One region of the Gloeocapsopsis sp. IPPAS B-1203 genome, then DNA from elsewhere that is predicted to be linked to it. Evidence: riboswitches for the same ligand, from Rfam matches in the RefSeq annotation. Region 1 holds a riboswitch; each other region holds the start of a gene.
What was found. Region 1 has a riboswitch for cyclic di-AMP ahead of CSQ79_RS17130 (hypothetical protein). Riboswitches for the same ligand answer to the same signal wherever they lie in the genome.
Positions count from the first base shown of each region.

Region 2: it holds a riboswitch for cyclic di-AMP, as region 1 does, so the genes downstream of both, CSQ79_RS01270 (universal stress protein) here and CSQ79_RS17130 (hypothetical protein) in region 1, are expected to answer to the same signal.
Region 3: it holds a riboswitch for cyclic di-AMP, as region 1 does, so the genes downstream of both, ntrB (nitrate ABC transporter permease) here and CSQ79_RS17130 (hypothetical protein) in region 1, are expected to answer to the same signal.

Region 1 covers NZ_PEIG01000009.1:196,961-200,240, forward strand. The annotation lists gene CSQ79_RS17125 (YcjF family protein) at 1-794, opposite strand, end outside; cyclic di-AMP (ydaO/yuaA leader) riboswitch at 1,105-1,244, shown strand; gene CSQ79_RS17130 (hypothetical protein) at 1,372-1,575, shown strand; gene CSQ79_RS17135 (DUF937 domain-containing protein) at 1,792-2,337, shown strand; gene CSQ79_RS17140 (hypothetical protein) at 2,363-3,178, opposite strand.
Region 2 covers NZ_PEIG01000001.1:259,407-262,686, reverse strand. The annotation lists gene CSQ79_RS01280 (DUF1350 family protein) at 1-233, shown strand, start outside; gene CSQ79_RS01275 (SpoIIE family protein phosphatase) at 208-1,338, shown strand; cyclic di-AMP (ydaO/yuaA leader) riboswitch at 1,475-1,651, shown strand; gene CSQ79_RS01270 (universal stress protein) at 1,750-2,427, shown strand; gene CSQ79_RS01265 (pentapeptide repeat-containing protein) at 2,452-3,153, opposite strand.
Region 3 covers NZ_PEIG01000001.1:666,218-669,497, forward strand. The annotation lists gene bchD (magnesium chelatase ATPase subunit D) at 1-119, opposite strand, end outside; gene CSQ79_RS02985 (sensor histidine kinase) at 252-1,475, opposite strand; cyclic di-AMP (ydaO/yuaA leader) riboswitch at 1,708-1,856, shown strand; gene ntrB (nitrate ABC transporter permease) at 1,961-2,800, shown strand; gene CSQ79_RS02995 (ABC transporter substrate-binding protein) at 2,833-3,280, shown strand, end outside.

The sequences.
Region 1 (3,280 bases):
CGTTCGCGCAGTTGTGCGAGGATAGTCTCGCGGTCTTCATCGGTGTATAGATCCGTTTTATTCAAAACTAAGAGCGATCGCTTGCCAATTTCCGCTAGAGTCTGTAGTGGTTCGTATTCAGAACGTCGCAAATCATTATCAACAACAAACAATAATAAATCGGCTTCTGTCGCCAATTGTCGTGCTAAGCGTTCGCGTTCGGTTCCTGCAACTCCTGCTTCTAAAATTCCTGGTGTATCGGTAATTAAAATCTTGCGTTCCATTCCTTTGAGCCGCAAGCTGTAAGTTTGCCCTTCTTGTGTTGTCCCCATTGGTGCAGCAACTTGTCCAACAATCCGCCCAAAAATAGCATTGACAAGCGAAGTTTTGCCTGCTGAACCTGTTCCAAAGACAACGACTTGCAACGCCCTACGCGACAAACTTGCTTCAATTTCCCGCGATCGCTCTAACAATGCTTGACGTGCCACTTCGTCTTGAATTTGTGTCAGTTGTTGTTGGATGGCACGTAGGTTTTCTTCGGCTGCATCAGTACGTTCTTCAGGAATCCGAATTTGGCGTTGTGCCCGTCGCCGCGATCGCTGTTCGCCTCTTTGTACGATTGCAATGTAGTAAATGACTACACCAATCAGCAATACTACCAAAGCAATAATCAAAAATAGCAACACATCCGCAAGTAGCGGTGAAGTGTAAGACAGTTGCCACAACAACTGTGACAAGCTAGCAAATAACCACAGTAATAGCCCTAAAACAACAATTAGGGCGACAAGCAGCATGACAATGCGTGGAAAAGGCATTTCAGAGGAATGACAAAGAGATGCTTTTGATCTTAGTCTGCTTGCTATTAACTTGAATGCGCCAGCAGGAATACAGCAAATAGAAACGCCACACATTGCGATCGCTGTATTTTCAGATATTAGTAAAACTTAATATTGCGTAAAAGTCTTACACAGATATCACTATAAGCTTAATGCTTTGGGCTTCCATCTCCTAGAGCGTCGATATCTATTTAGGAGGATTGCGTAGTAGAAAACATTCCGCTATATTACCCATAACTGATGAGTTATTAGCTTGAGAATCAAATATGCAAGTATTACTTATCAGCAACTTAGTGGGCAGCCTAATCTTCAACCGCTTGCGGTTAAAGAACGGAGGAACCAAATTTTGGGGCAAATCTCAGTCGATGAGAGAGACACCTTCCAGTCTTAGCCCGTCAGCTAACTTCGTAGGCAATGGAAGGAGTACCTTTGGACGTCAGCTTCAAGCCAAGTGTCCTAGGGTTCTCCCAGTAAATATCACTGACAATATAGTTGTGTGTATTTGCGAACATTTTGACCCACCTCGTCCACCGCTACAAGTAAACAGAGGTAAGGCATGAAAAATTATTACAAACAATGGATTCTACTTGCAAAACAAGAGCTGAATGGTATTGTTGTAGACTACACCGATCCCGAAGGAAACCATTACAGTGAACCCTTCTGTTTTCAAACTATTGATGAAGCGATCGCTTACGGTCAAGCCTGTATTGACCGTTTGATTCGAGTAAAATCTAAGTCTCCTATCCAAGCAGAGTCATAAAGACAAGCTATTGGCTGTTAGCAATTAGCTTTTAGCTTGGTGTTCAAAACAAAGGAGAGGAATTAGTAAATAACTATAAATTCCTAAGTCGAAAGCTGGCGCGATCGCGTTTTCTTACTCCCGATTCTGATGTCTTCAAATTTTTCTACTGTTAGCTAGAGGTTTTCAACTTGTTGAACAGGGAAAATTGATCTTGCCCATAACTTGAGAAAACCCATGAAACTTTTCGATCAAATTCTTGGTGCAATCAATAATCCTTCACAACAAGCAAGTTCTGGACAGCTAGCTAACATTCTAAACACAGTACAGCAGCTCAGCAGTAGCTACAATACTAATCCTTCCACAATGCAAACACTTATGTCTGTGGTAGGCAGTTCTGTGCGTTCAGGGCTACAACAAAAGCGTTCTAGAGACGGTTACGACCAAACACAAGCATATGTAAATCAATATAGTGGCGCCTCACCAAGTCCGCAAGCAGTTTCTGGACTTTTTTCTCAGAACCAGGTTCAACAGCTAGCACAACTTGCCGCGCAACGGACAGGTTTAAATCCAAACATGATTGTACAGATGTTGCCTATTTTAGTGCCAATTGTGCTGAATTTGTTGCAAAGTGGCAGCCGCGCGCAAAATGCCCCAAACAATCCTCAAACGAGTCAAAATACTGTACTAGACACTTTTTTGGATGCAAATGGCGATGGAGAAGTAGACATTGCTGATGTTATGCAGCTTGCTGGACGCTATCTTGGTCAATCGCGCTTTTAAAGGAGTTGTGAATTCCTCTGCTATCTTAGCGGGAAGCAATTTGTTCTCCCGCCCAAAGTTGCATTTGTCGTAGACCAAAAACAACAGGTTGCTCTACACTTGTTGCCAGTGATGTTTGCCCATTCTCTGCCACTGTCCACATTTGCCATTGCTCATCACCTAACTCACCAACCCGAAAGACAACTCGACTGGGATCAGTTTGACTCCAACCCAATAAAATTGACATGGCATGGTTATTGAAGACTTGTGCAGGAGCAAGTGTTGTTGTCCGGTTTTGATATCGATGCCAAACAACAGCATAATCAGAAATATCAGAAGTACTAAAGAAGCCTTCAAATTGACGTGCGAGTAAGCGATCGCTTGACTTTGACCAACCAATGGGAGATAAAATCGAGATAACTCCTGGCGTCGCGGCTTTTCCTTGCGTCATCAAATGAAGCGCCAATGGAGACGAGGCTTTGACTTCTTGTAGCTGTCCAGTGCGTAAGTTTTCTAAAAACATCACACTGCTGACTTGGCTACGATAAAGTTCTGGCTGTACTTGCATTTGAATGCGACTGTAAGCAGCATACTCGCCATCAGGAGAGAGTAGTGAATGGCTGCGGTAATACCGTACCCCAGAACCTTCGCGGGCACTGACATCCTCGTAAGTTTTCATCACCCAATTCCAAGGAACTGGATAAGGGCTATTTAGGGGATCGATTGATACTGAAGGCTGATCGCCAGTTTGTTGTTCTAAAGGAATAGATTTTAAGGACCTTGAAGCGATTGCTTCAAGAGATTGAGCCGAAGCAGACTGAATTAGTGTAACTCCAGTTGACGGCATGAGTAACATAGCCATAAGCAATTTGAGGCATGGCTGTGGGCGAAACCATCCTGAGAAATAGCGTTGTAGCATTTATACAGTTTTAGGTAGGGCGGTGGCGAGGTAAGCAGCGCCTAA
Region 2 (3,280 bases), on a different contig from region 1:
AGCTGTTACAACAGCGCTTTCCTGATATGGTTACTTTACAAACATTGCCAGGAAGTCATACAACACCTTTAGGTCAAGATGTGAGGTGGCAAACTGGAACAAACTTTACACCATTTGATGCGATGGGACAGTGGTTTAAGCAGGAAATCTATCGCGATTTAAATCAACTAAAACGCACTATTGTGTTGTGGCTCAATCCTTTTTCCCATGTCTCTAATCTTAGTAATCGATGATGACCCGACAGTACAGATCGTGCTTTCAAGGGCACTAGAAAATCAAGGCCATCAAGTTGTTGTCACTAATAATGGTGAAGATGGAGTTACATTAGCACGCCAGTTGTATCCTGGTTTAGTTATTTGCGATTGGATGATTCAGCAAACCTGTGGGCTAGATGTTTGTCGCAAAATTAAAGCTGAACCGATATCGCTAGTATTTTTTATTTTTCTGACAGATTTAGATTCTGTAGCTGATTGCGTTCAAGCGCTTAATGCTGGTGCAGATGATTTTATTACCAAGCCAATTGACCAAAATGAACTTACCGCGCGGGTACGTGCTGGATTACGCTTGCACCAAATGAGTCGGGATTTACAAAAACAAAAGCAATTGCTAGAAGCAGAATTAGGTGAAGCCGCAGATTATGTGCGATCGCTACTTCCCCCACAACTCAAAGAACCACTGACTATTAATTCTCGATTTATTCCTTCCCAAAGACTGGGTGGAGATTGCTTCGATTACTACTGGCTAGATCCTGACTATTTAGCTATTTATCTACTTGATACTGCTGGACACGGACTCGGAGCTACACTTCCTTCCATTTCAGTACTCAATATGTTACGTTCTCGCGCTCTCGATGGCATTAATTATTATCAACCGACTGATGTCCTGAGAGCCTTAAACAATACTTTTCAAATGACCACTCAAAACTCTAAGTACTTTACGATTTGGTATGGAGTTTACAACCGAGTGAATCGTCAACTTATTTATGCTAATGCTGGACATCCACCTGCTGTTTTATTCTCAGAAACACCTGCGTTGCAAATAACGAAACTCGATACTCCAAGTATTCCTATTGGTATGTTTCCTGATACCAACTACAAAGATAAGTTTTTTCAGATCCCTGAGTCGAGTACGCTTTATATTTTTAGCGATGGAGTATATGAGCTGCATTTGGCTGACGGTTCAATTTGGCAGCTCGATCATTTTATTGATTTACTCAGCGCTGATCATGCCGCAGGTAATTGTGATTTAGACAACATTTTATCTCAGTTAAGCCAGATAAATTCTCAAGATAGCTTTGAGGATGATTTATCGATTCTTCAAATTAGATTTGACAATTAAAGAATAAATAATGTTAATTCAAAAAGCCTTTGAATACATAAGTTTTTCTTAATTTAGAAAACAAAATCAAGACGTTGCTTGGTACAATAATCAATGGTAGAATTTAGTGAATTTGAGTAAGTCAGCCTAATCTAGAATCTTCTTAAAGTTGTATTTTAAATTAATTAAGAGAAGGCTAGAACGGAGGAACCAAAATCTGGGGCGTATCTAAAATTGAGCTTTAATCATTTTGATAAAACCAAAGATTAAAGCAGAAGGACATCTCTCAGTCCTAGCCCGTCAGCTAACTTCGTAGGCATCGAGAGGAGACTGAAGAGCAAGCATTTCTACAATGACTTGTATCTCGTTCAGTGTCTGAGGCTCGTACTGCTCGTTTTTTTGTACCTGCTTTCGACATAAGGTATCTAGCGAATGAACATCAAGCCAATGTTAGCGCGCCTACAAAGCGCAACAGAAACGAATGTCATAGAAAGAATGATGCTGCTAGCACCAGATGCATCGCAAATTCAGGAAACCACTAAGTCGGTTGACTTGGTTGTGGGTTATAACAGTTCTCCAAATAGTCAAACAGCACTGGATCTAACCTTGTGGATTGCTCATCAAACTCGCCTAGCAACTCAAAAGCAAGTTACTGTTCACGTAGTGTATGTTCTAGAAGAACACACTCAGCATCGCCATTGCCCAATTTCTCCTAGTTTTGATCTAAGCAGGTTATATAGTGAGAGTATTTCGCGAGAATTAGCTCACGTAGCCAACAGAGGTTCTCGGTCGAATGCGACACAACATTCAGAAATGCTACTATTACAGCCACGCATCGCATCACCAGATTTATTTGAACAAGCTGACTTAATTTTATGGCAAGCCAAGAGCCTTGCAGCAGAATGGCGGGGTTCTCTTGTTGCTCATCTGCGGTTTGGTAACGTTGCTTCAGAACTCAAAGCAGTTGTAGAGTCAGAAAATGCATCTTTGCTGTTTTTAGGTTGCAACTCAGCAAATCATTTAATCGTTCAGCAACTTGGTTCTAATTTTCCGTGTGCTGTACTAGGTATAGACTTTGCTACAGGAAAAGTACTTGCTGGTGTTCACTAACAAGTTGACTTTACAACTCACTCATCACAACAATTCAGCTTTTGCTAGTTCAGTTTCAACAACCTTAGCACCTTCCAAATTTGCAAGAGTTAGCTTAGCTTGACTCAAGTTTGCACCTGTAAGATCTGCTAAAGTTAAATTTGCGCCTGTAAGATCTGCTTGTGTGAGGTCAGCATCTTTCAGGCAAGCACGATATAAATTAGACTCTTTGAGATTTGCTTGCGATAGGTTTACTCTTGTTAAGTTGCACATTGACAAAGTTGTTTTACTCAAGTTTGTCAAACCTAAATCAGCATTTGTGAAATCTGCTGCAGTTAAATCAGCATAGCTCAGGTTGGTTTGCCAAAGGTTAGAACCGCTCAACTTTGCCCAACTTAGATTGATTGCAACCAATGTGTTAGAAGTGATGGTTACACCCCTTAAGTTCGCATTAGTAAAGTTTTTTTCACCGGCTTGATAGCGTCGTAGCAACTCGTTAGCAGTCAATCGAGTGAGATAAGTTACTTCTGCTCCAGAATAGCACCATTGTGCTTGGATTAAGCTAGCAGCAGTATTGACAGCAACCTCATCACATTTATTCATGACGATACCGTTGCATCCATCCCACTCGCCGCCCAACATAAAAGCAATTTCATTAGCTGCAGTTGGTGTGTCGAATAAGATAACGTTTTGCTTTGGTGAGAACCAATCAGTAAATTGAAGTAAGCGTTGTGGAAGTAGTACCATTGGAAGCGAAAAGCTGTTTACAGAAGAAAGATTTTTCGAGAATTAATATATGCTGTGATAGTAACCATTGAAGATAAATAGGTTCGGTCTTTAGCTAATGCAGTAGGAAGCCGTTTGCTAACGAATG
Region 3 (3,280 bases), on a different contig from region 1:
ACTCCTCCTAATCCTGGATCGACGGCTGCAAGTAGCAGTGCCAATTTTATTGCTTCTTGACCAACAACAGCGGTTAATGGAAAGGCTGTCATGGTTGAGGAGGAATTGAGTACAGGCATTGTTTTTACTAAAAAGGGATCAAAGGTCAGAGGTCAGGGGTGATTTTCTAATCTTAGAATGAGACTGCTTAGAGCTTGAATGCTTTTTTAGCTTGCACATTTTTTTTGCAGAGACGGAAACATTCAATAATACTATTTTGACGCTGATCTGTAATCCCCGATCCCTGACCTCTCATTAACTTCTACCGGTAAGATTACCGTGAATGTTGAACCAATTCCAATTTGGGAAACAAGTTCGATTTCACCCTGTAGGAGTTTGACTAAGCGAGAAACAATTGCGAGTCCTAAACCTGTGCTATCTGGTAAGTGGGATTTTGGAATGTCGTCGATGCGATAGTAGGGTTCAAAAATTCGTGGTTGATCTTCTGGGGCAATACCTATACCAGTATCACTGACTGCGATCGCCCATTTATCTGCTAATGAATTACATCTTACGGTTACGCTTCCTGATGGCGTGTAACGAATGGCATTACTCACAAGATTTGTCACAATTTGCTGAAAACGTAATGCGTCAGTGATCACTTCTAGTGGCGCATCTGCTAAGTCTGCAGTGATTTGTAAGTTTTTCGCTTGCGCCATTGGTTGTAACATATCTAGCACATCTTGAATCACAGCACATACATCGGTCGGTGCAGGATGTAGTGTCATTTTCCCTGCTTCATATCGCGATATCTCTAGCGCATCATTAATCAAACGCAGCAAATGTCTACCGTTACGCAATACGCGCTCAATATGTTCGATATTTTTATAGTTATCTTTGATGTCCGTTTTATTTTGGAGACGGATAAACAAATCTGAATAACCAATAATTGAGGTTAAAGGATTTTTTAACTCATGAGCAAGGTGAGAAAAATTCTCTTGATTTGCTCGAATTAAGCGGGTGAGTTCTTGATTGTGTAGTGTTAATTGCGATTGAAGGTGCTGTAATTCGCGCAGTCGTTCCTCTACATAACTTTGAAAACAACGAGCGATCGCATCATCGACAACTGCATCTATAAGGCGAAACACTCGAATAACTTCTGTTGACGAGACTTGCTGTAAATCTGGTTCTAATGCTGAGAAAATTGCTCGTCTTAGTAAGCGATACTCGCGGGCAATTTCGCTTGGGTCAAAACCTTCTTCCGCACGGTGAATGCCGTGTACTAAACTTGCCTCAATCAGGGTTTGAATATCATCCTCTGTCGTTTTTGATAGCACTGTAGCCATTGCTTCGAGCACATGAGGTACGTGATTGCGTATTGCTGTGTAGCACATACCTTCAGCACTTTCAATCTGCCGATCTCGGCGTACAGCTTCTATCCAGTTATCGATAATTGTGTTGCTTTTATCAAGCAGTATTTGGCTAAAATCAAACATTTTGGCAGCGTTGGCACAACGCAATAAAGCAAGTCTACTTGTTTTAAATTAGTGTAATTATGAAGCGATCGCCCACTGAATTATTTACGCGAGCCTGATTCATGCTTTGTGGCGATTGTACAGCGCAGTGCTAGATGCGATCGCAACTTTTAAGGTTCACCCTGAAAATCCTTAAGACGTAACGAATCTTGATATTGTGGCAACCCTGTGCTATAGTAGTAAAAATTTATCATGAGTAAGTCAGCCTAATCTAGTATCTCGCCTTGCAAGGTGAGTCTAGAGCGGAGGAACCAAAGTTTTGGGGCGTATCTGTTAAGTGCAGAGGGATAACTCTCTATCCTAGCCCGTCAGCTAACTTCGTAGGCATTGAGAGGAGACTGAAGAGTTAGCATTTCTATTACTACTAATAGTTTGCTCTCGTCAGTATTCCTAGCTAGTAACGCACATAGTTTTTTGTGCCTGCTTTTAATCCTGAGGGGAGTTTAATAGTGTTTAACCTGATTGCTGTTTTAGCAGTTGCAGGACACAGTACCTGGAAAAAAGTACGACCTATTGTAGTGCGGGATGCTGTTTTACTTCCTGCTGCTGGTTTCTTAGGAGTGATTATTCTGTGGTGGTTTATTGCCACTTTCTTAACCAACTTAATGCCTACCCCAGTTGAGGCACTCATCGCCAATTTAGACTACATTTTGAACCCATTTTACCGACGGGGACCAGGGAATTTAGGACTTGGTTGGTTGTTACTGGCAAGTTTAAGACGGGTATTAATTGGTTTTGGACTAGGTGCTTTAGTCGCCATACCGATTGGTTTTCTGATTGGGATGTCTCAGCAAGCCTTGCTAGCACTCAATCCTTTAATTCAAATTTTCAAACCTGTATCGCCACTCGCATGGCTACCTATTTCGCTTGCTATCTTTAATTTAGCCGATCCCTCTGCTATTTTTGTCATCTTCATCACTTCACTATGGCCCACAATTATCAATACAGCTTTGGGAGTTTCTAGCGTTAATAAAGACTATATCGATGTAGCACGAGTATTGGAAATGCCGCGTTGGCGACAGATTACCAAAATTATTTTACCTGCGAGTTTGCCTTACATTTTTACAGGTTTAAGAATCAGTCTCGGCATTGCATGGCTTGTAATTGTTGCTGTAGAAATGCTTACAGGTGGTGTTGGTATTGGCTTTTTTGTTTGGGATGAATGGAGTCGCCTCAATTTAAGTTCAGTCTTCCTAGCTGTATTAGTTATTGGCTTAACAGGATTGGTGCTTGATTATGCTGTAGGCAAAATTCAGGAATTGATAACGCATCGCCCGAAAAGTTAGGAACTATTAATTATTGACGACTAATTGCTGATATGAATTATACCGACAAGAACTATTGGAGTCGGCGCAGCTTTCTTTTAGGAATGGGTGCGACAGTAGGTAGTGCGGCATTATCTGCGTGTGCTATTAATGCTAATCGCGCACCTCAAGGACTATCTACTGCTGCTTTGGCAGTGGAACAAGTCGTCGATCCACAAACATTAGAAAAACCTAACCTTACTGTAGGATACGTCCCTGTCAATGATTGTGCGCCGTTTGCGGTGGCATGGGAAAAAGGTTTTTTTCGCAAGTATGGTTTAAATGTCACACTCAGTCGTGAGGCAAGCTGGGGTACATCTCGCGATGGTATTATATTTGGTCGCCTTGATGCTTCTCCTGTTGTCTGTGGCGCAGTGACAAATGCCCGTACCGGTGCGGAAGGTGCGCGTCATGCACCCTTGTGTGCTGCGATGACAATTCACCGTCACGGTAACGCAATGA